Regions from separate parts of the Alcanivorax sp. genome, predicted to be linked through region 3. Evidence: predicted binding sites of a transcription regulator. Region 3 holds the regulator's gene; each other region holds the start of a gene.
The links. The regulator PhoB, encoded in region 3, activates phosphate uptake and scavenging genes when phosphate is short. The targets are predictions, from matches to a motif close to TGTCATANNNNTGTCANA.
Positions count from the first base shown of each region.

Region 1: KZ772_RS17690 (CDGSH iron-sulfur domain-containing protein) is a predicted target of PhoB. The motif match lies at 867-884, and genes of this name have one in related genera.
Region 2: ppk1 (polyphosphate kinase 1) is a predicted target of PhoB. The motif match lies at 1,285-1,302, and genes of this name have one in related genera.

Region 1 is NZ_CP080267.1:3,771,061-3,773,328, reverse strand. It holds gene KZ772_RS17695 (GNAT family N-acetyltransferase) at 1-814, opposite strand, end outside; gene KZ772_RS17690 (CDGSH iron-sulfur domain-containing protein) at 1,089-1,370, shown strand; gene ppc (phosphoenolpyruvate carboxylase) at 1,483-2,268, opposite strand, start outside.
Region 2 is NZ_CP080267.1:3,264,205-3,266,472, forward strand. It holds gene ppk1 (polyphosphate kinase 1) at 1-1,244, opposite strand, end outside; gene KZ772_RS15305 (hypothetical protein) at 1,438-1,566, opposite strand; gene KZ772_RS15310 (alpha/beta fold hydrolase) at 1,812-2,268, shown strand, end outside.
Region 3 is NZ_CP080267.1:2,885,812-2,888,079, forward strand. It holds gene phoR (phosphate regulon sensor histidine kinase PhoR) at 1-782, opposite strand, end outside; gene phoB (phosphate regulon transcriptional regulator PhoB) at 894-1,598, opposite strand; gene ubiA (4-hydroxybenzoate octaprenyltransferase) at 2,045-2,268, opposite strand, start outside.

The sequences.
Region 1 (2,268 bases), 890 kb from region 3:
GGGCCGGCAGGTCATCCACCGCCATCAGCACGAAGAAATCCAGGCAGTTGAAATCCGGGTCCCAGCAGGGCTCGCCGCACACCCGGGCGCCCATGCGCAGGTAGGCCTTGAGCAGCGGCGGCATTTTCACGCTCTCGTCATCGGCATTGCCCGGCAGCCGCTCCAGACGCAGGTGCGGCTGCACCCGCAGGGACGGTTCGCTGAGGTGGCGCTGGCTGATGCGCTGCTGGATGGCAGCCACGTTGTAACCCTCGCTCAGGGCAATGCTGGCGCAGCCCAGCAGGTAACGCACATCGTTTTCGAGCATGTACTGGGCCAGCCGGGCCCACAGCACAGTGATCACGGCACCGCCGCGGTGGGCAGGATGAATGCAGGTACGGCCGATCTCCGCCACCCGGCCATCCAGATGACGCAACATGGACAGATCGAATTCGCCGCTGGAGTAGAAACCGCCGGTGCGGTGCAGGCGTTCACCGGGCAGCACCCGGGTGTAGCCGACGATTTCACCGCTGTGGTTATCGCGCACCACCAGGTGCAGGCAGTGTTTATCAAAGCGATCCCGGTCCAGCCCGAAGGGGGCGCTGAAACTGGCGCCGTATTCCTGGGAGAAAATGCGATAACGCAGGCGCTGAACCTTGATGATTTCCCGCCTGGAGCGGGTGAAGTAGGCGCTGAAGCGGCCGGCATTTTCCGCCTCCGCTGCCATCTCCCGGGGAAAACGGAGAATGTCGGCAGTGGCCGTAAACGGCTTGGCCAGGGCCCCTCTCAAGTGGGGGCTAAGGGCTTTGATCTTTCCTGCGGCTTGCGCAAGCATAGTGTACTCCACTGGCAGTTTCGGGCAGTTTCGCCAGTGGACGTGGCACAGCAGTGACATTTGAATGACATTTGTGCGACAGGGGTTAGAAGCAGTTAATAGTTAACAGTGAATAGTTAATAGTTGCGCGGAAGTGGCGTTGTGGTTGCTGAAACGCATGAGACCGCGCGCAAAGGCGGGAGAGCGACATTCCGGGGTGAATAGGGAGGCGCGATCCCACCGCAATGCGCGTAGCAAGTACAACGCCCCGGCCATTTTGAAAAGGAGAGACCCTATGGACAAGCCTGTCATTGCTTCCCGGTTTCCCTACCCGTTGCCGGTGAAGAAAGGGGAAAAGGTGTTCTGGTGCGCCTGTGGTCGCAGCGAGAATCAGCCGTACTGTGATGGCAGCCATAAAGGCACCGGCATCACCCCGGTGCCCTACACCGCCCCAAGAGACAAGATCGTGTTCTTCTGCGGCTGCAAGCACAGCGGCAAGGCGCCGGTTTGTGATGGCACGCATTCGAAGATAGTGAACAATGAACAGTTAACAGCGGCGCGGAACAGAAATGCCTGAGTCAGAAAGCGGAGAGGCCGCGCCCAATGTATGAGCGCGGCCTCTCCGCTTTCAGCTTGGGACGCGTCCATTCGCGTCACTGTTAACTATTCACTATTAACTGTTCACTGCTTTACCCGGTATTTCGCAGCCCCGCCGCAATACCCGCGATGGTCACCATCAAGGCGCTTTCCAGGGTTTTATCGCCGTCCTGCTGGCGCAGGCGCGCCATCAGTTCCGCCTGGAGCAGATGCAGCGGATCCGTATAAGGATCGCGTACCCGGATGGACCAGCGCATCACCGGATTGTTATCCAGCAGGTCTTCGCGTCCGGTGAGGGCAGACAGGGCATTCACGGTGCCGGTGAGTCGCTCGCGTAGCACTTCCCCGAGCCGGGCCAGGTCGGCATCATCCCCAGCCAGGCGCTGCTCATACCAGGCCGCCACACGCAGGTCGGCCTTGGCCAGCACCATCTCCAGCATATCCACCACGCCCTGAAAGAAGGGCCATTGCGCCACCATTTCCTGCACGGTACTGCTCTGCGCCGGGTCTGCCTGAGCCGCCTCCAGCGCCGCACCGGTGCCCAGCCAGGCGGGCAACATCAGGCGTATCTGGGTCCAGGCGAATACCCAGGGAATGGCACGCAGGGAGCTGATACCAGCATCCTGCTTGCGCCGCGCCGGGCGGCTGCCCAGGGCCAGCCGGGACAGTTCGGTTTCCGGGGTGACCGTGCGCAGGTAGCGCACCAGTTCCGGCTCTTCCTGCACCACGCTGCGATAGCCAGCCACGGACACGTCGGTGAGGGTCTGCATCTGTTCCCGCCATTGCGGCTTGGCGGCACGGGGCGGCAACAATGTCGCTTCCAGGGTGGCGGCCACATATTGCGCCAGGTTGAACACCGCCACCGCCGGGCGACCATA
Region 2 (2,268 bases), 380 kb from region 3:
AAGCGGGCACGCAGTTCCACAATGGCGGTGACTTCCTTGCCGTTCCGGGCGGCGGTTTCCAGATGATCCAGAATCTCGGACTTGGTGCCGGTGCGGTACAGGGTCTGCTTGATGGCCAGCACCTTGGGATCGCGGGCCGCTTCCGCCAGCAAGTTGACCACAGGCTGGAAGGATTCATAGGGGTGGTGCAGCAGAATGTCGCCCTGATCCATGGCGTCAAAAATGGTGTCTGCTTTTTTGACCGCCGGCGCCAGTTTCGGTGTGAAAGGCGGATAGTGCAGGCGTGGGCGGTTCACGCTGGTGAACATGCGCGCCAGGTTCACCGGGCCGTTCACCTCGTACAGATCAATCTCGGTAAGCTCGAACTGCTCCAGCAAATAGTCGGTCAGGTGACGCGGGCAGTTGTCCGCCACTTCCAGGCGCACCTCGTCACCATAGCGCCGGGACAGCAGCTGCCCTTTCAGGGCGCTGGCCAGGTCTTCCACATCCTCATCCACTTCCATGTCTGCATTACGAGTGACTCGGAACTGGTAGCAGCCAGTGGCTTTCATGCCCGGGAAAAGATCCGATACATGGGCATGGATCATGGATGACAGGAAGACAAAGTTGTCGTCGCCGCTTTCGCTGATCTCGTCAGGAATACGGATCAGTCGGGGCAGGGAACGGGGAGCGGGCACAATAGCCAGGCCGGTGGACCGGCCAAAGGCATCCTTGCCGTCCAGTGACACGATAAAGTTCAGGCTCTTGTTGACCAGCCGTGGGAAGGGGTGAGACGGGTCCAGGGCGATGGGGGTGAGCACCGGATAGATCTGTTCGCGAAAATATTTTTTTACCCATTCAATTTGTGCTTCGGTCCAGTCTTCGCGACGCAGGAAGTCCACGCCTTCCTCGCGCAGGGCTGGAAGCAGAATGTTGTTGAGAATGTGGTACTGGCGGTCCACCGCCTCGTGGGTAATGCGGCTGATTTCCTTCAGGACTTCCTCTGCCAACATGCCGTCAGGACCGGGTTGGCCGGTGTGGGTTTCCAGCTTGTTCTTCAGGCCGGCCACACGGATTTCGAAAAACTCATCCATGTTGCTGGAAAAAATCAGCAGAAAATTCAGCCTTTCCATCAAGGGGTGGCTGTCATCCATAGCCTGTTCCAACACGCGCAGGTTGAACTGCAACAGGCTCAGCTCCCGGTTGAAATAGTAGTCCGGGTTATTGAGGTCGATGGCGCTGTGTTCGCTGGCAATGTCATTCATTGGCGTCGTCCTGACCGGGGCGTTTGCAAAGGCCCTATTGCATGACATTAATGTGACACGGTAATGACAGGTGCAAAATGGTTTTGTGTTAACGGGCTTTTCAGCAGCCTGTTAAGCAGGATAGCGCGAGGGTCGGGGAGGCGGGAAGTAGAGATGAAATAATAAAGCCGCCCGCAGGCGGCTTTATGAATTCTCAGCCCTGGAATATCCAGGATTGCTGGATGATGTCCAGTTCCTGCATCTCCTGGTCGGTAGGGGCGCGGCCTTCAGCCGTAACCAGGCTCGACAGGCTCAATGTGGCGATCAGGATCAGGGTACGCATTACGGTTCTCCTCGGGTCAGGCAGTTATCAACGTCAGCAGAAAACGGTGAAATTCTAGCCATTCCCTCATAAAAGCCATTGGCTGTTGCTGCCTGGCGTACCGGCTCCCGGGGCCTCCGTGGATATTGCGCCGGCTTGCCTGGGTGGATAAAGCAATATAAAGTGTAATTACATCAAATGAAATAAGTGGCGGCACCGCCATTTATTTTTTCCTTTATAGTGCATATACATCAAGGAGAAGGATTATGTTGCTATCCGTGTTTCAAATCCTGATGGCGGGCTACAGTCGGCTGTTACCTGGCAGGGCCAGCGATACGGCGCTGCACCTGTTAACCACGCCTCGGGTGTCCAGAGGGCCATTGTCGTTTCGGGGATCAGAGCCAGATCTGACCGTCTCGCTGGGTGAGCGGGCTCAACTGGCAATCTGGCAAGGTGGCGATGAGGCGGCTCTGTTTGTGCATGGTTGGTCTGGCCGGGCCACACAGATGTCGCCTTTCATCGACGCGCTGAACGCCCGCCGTTACACCCGCTACGCCCTGATTCTGCCGGGGCATGGTCCGCAGGCGGACGGGCCAGCTCACGTGGGGGACTTTATTGCGGCGATCGGTCTGGCGCTGGATTATATCGGCGGTCCGGTGTCCGTGGCGGTGGGGCATTCCATGGGCGCCGGGGCGTTGGCCCATGTGGCCGCGCAGGAACGCC
Region 3 (2,268 bases):
AGCAGATCCGACACCAGGGCCTCCATGCGGTTGGATTGGTTGTCCATCTGGGCGAGGGCCCGGCGCAGTCGGGACTGTTCCTCCGGGACGGTGTCCAGCAGGGTTTCCAGGTAGCCCTTGAGCACGGTCAGCGGGGTTTTCAGTTCGTGGCTCACATTGGCCACGAAATCCTTGCGCATCTGTTCCAGATGATGGAGCCGGGTCACATCGCGGGCCATCATCAACTGCTCGCCCACGCCAAACTCGGTAATGCGAAATTGCAGGATACGGTTGTCGTCCACCGGTGAGGGAATCTCCAGGGCGTCGCGGAAATCCCCCTTGCCCAGGTATTCGGTGAATTTCGGATGGCGGACCAGATTGGTTAGCGGTTGGCCCAGATCCTGGCGGGCGTTGAACCCCATGTAGCGTTCCGCAGCCTGGTTCCAGTATTCTAGGTAGCCGTGCTGGTCGATCAGGATGACCACATCTTCCAGGGCGTTCACGGATTGCTGGGCACGGTGAATGATGCCCTGCAGATTTTCCTGGGCGCGGCGTTCTTTCTGAAAAAGGTGTTCCAGGCGGGTGTAGAACTCCCCCCACAGGCCGATGCTGTCCGGGGGCTCGGTATGGTCATCGCGGACCAGCCAGCTGTACAGGCCAAACAGTTGCCGGGTGCTCCAGATGATATAGCCCAGCAGGCCCACTATCAGTGGCCAGATGTGGCCCACCGCCAGCGCTGCCACAACGGACAGCAGAATCAGGCCGACTATGCGATTTACTTCCTTGGCCAGACTGGCTTTCATGATCTCGCTTCCGCCGCTCCGTTGTGGCTACATAGGTGCATTAACCGTAACCGACCCGCATTGCACCACCTCTCCGGATTGCGCGCAATGCGCTATGCAGAACGGGTCGGCTCAGCCTGCCTTGGCGGATTTTACCGAAAAACGGTAGCCGGTGCCGCGGACCGTCTGGATAAAGCGATCGTAGCCGAAGGGGGCCAGGGCCTTGCGCAGGCGGCGAATATGCACATCGATGGTGCGATCTTCCACATACACGTTGGCGCCCCATACCTGATCCAGCAACTGCGTCCGCGAGTAGGCCCGTTCCTGGTGGCTCATGAAGAATTCCAGCAGACGGTATTCCGTGGGCCCCATGTCCACCGGCTCATCGTCGGCGCTGATACGGTGGCTCACCGGATCCAGGCACAGCCCTTCCACCTCGATGGCCTTGTCCGCCGCCGTACTGGAGGCTCGGCGCAACACCGCCTTGATGCGCGAGATCAGCTCGCGGGTGGAAAACGGCTTGGTAATGTAGTCGTCGGCACCCACATCTAGGCCCTGGATCTTGTTGTCCTCTTCGCTCTTGGCGGTGAGCATGATGATGGGAATTTCGTTGGTGGTCTCATCACGCTTGAGGCGGCGGGCCAGCTCGATACCGGTGACAGACGGCAGCATCCAGTCCAGCAACACCAGATCCGGGCGCTCATCGACAATAATTTCGTGGCCACGCTGGGCATTTTCCGCCTCCAGCACATCAAAATCGGCCAGCTCCAGAGCAACGGCCACCATTTCCCGAATGGCGGGCTCGTCGTCAACAATCAAAATACGGTTACGGGACATGGCTTTCCTTCCTTGCCTGACACCTGAATCCGTGACTTCATCACGGCGCCTGATGCAAGCCTTTGCCGCCACAGAAAATTTTCTTCAGTCGATCGCATTCCCAGATGCGACGCTTCTTCAGAAAATTCCCTGTGACAACAAATTCTTACACCATGCATCCATGCTGAAGTCACGGATTCAGGTGATTATCTATGTTGCCCTATTAGATTGCTTTTTTGTGACATGTGTATGACAAATTGGTCGGAAATTGGGGGAAAAGCAAGGAAGGAAAGCGGCGAGCTACTAGCTGCTAGCTGCAACGCGACATGGGACAGTGCAACCCTTTGCGTTTTGGTTGCCCGCGCTTAAAGGGCTGTTTGTTTTTTCCTTGGCAGCGCGAAGTCCATGGCGAGCAGCAGTTGTACACCTGGGACTCGCGTCGTAGCTAGCAGCTAGGAGCTCGCCACTCAGAAGTACTGAAAATACAACCCGATAAACACGCACGCCCCGGCCCAGTGATTATTGAGGAACGCATGGAAGCTGGGCCAGCGTTCCCGGTAACGGATAAGGCTGTGCTGGAACAGGAAGCTCAGGGACATGCCAGCCAGGCCGGCATACCAGGGCCAGGAGAATTCCAGTCGCTGCCCCACCATGATGAGGGCCAGCAGGGTGAGGCCCTGGAGGATGGCGA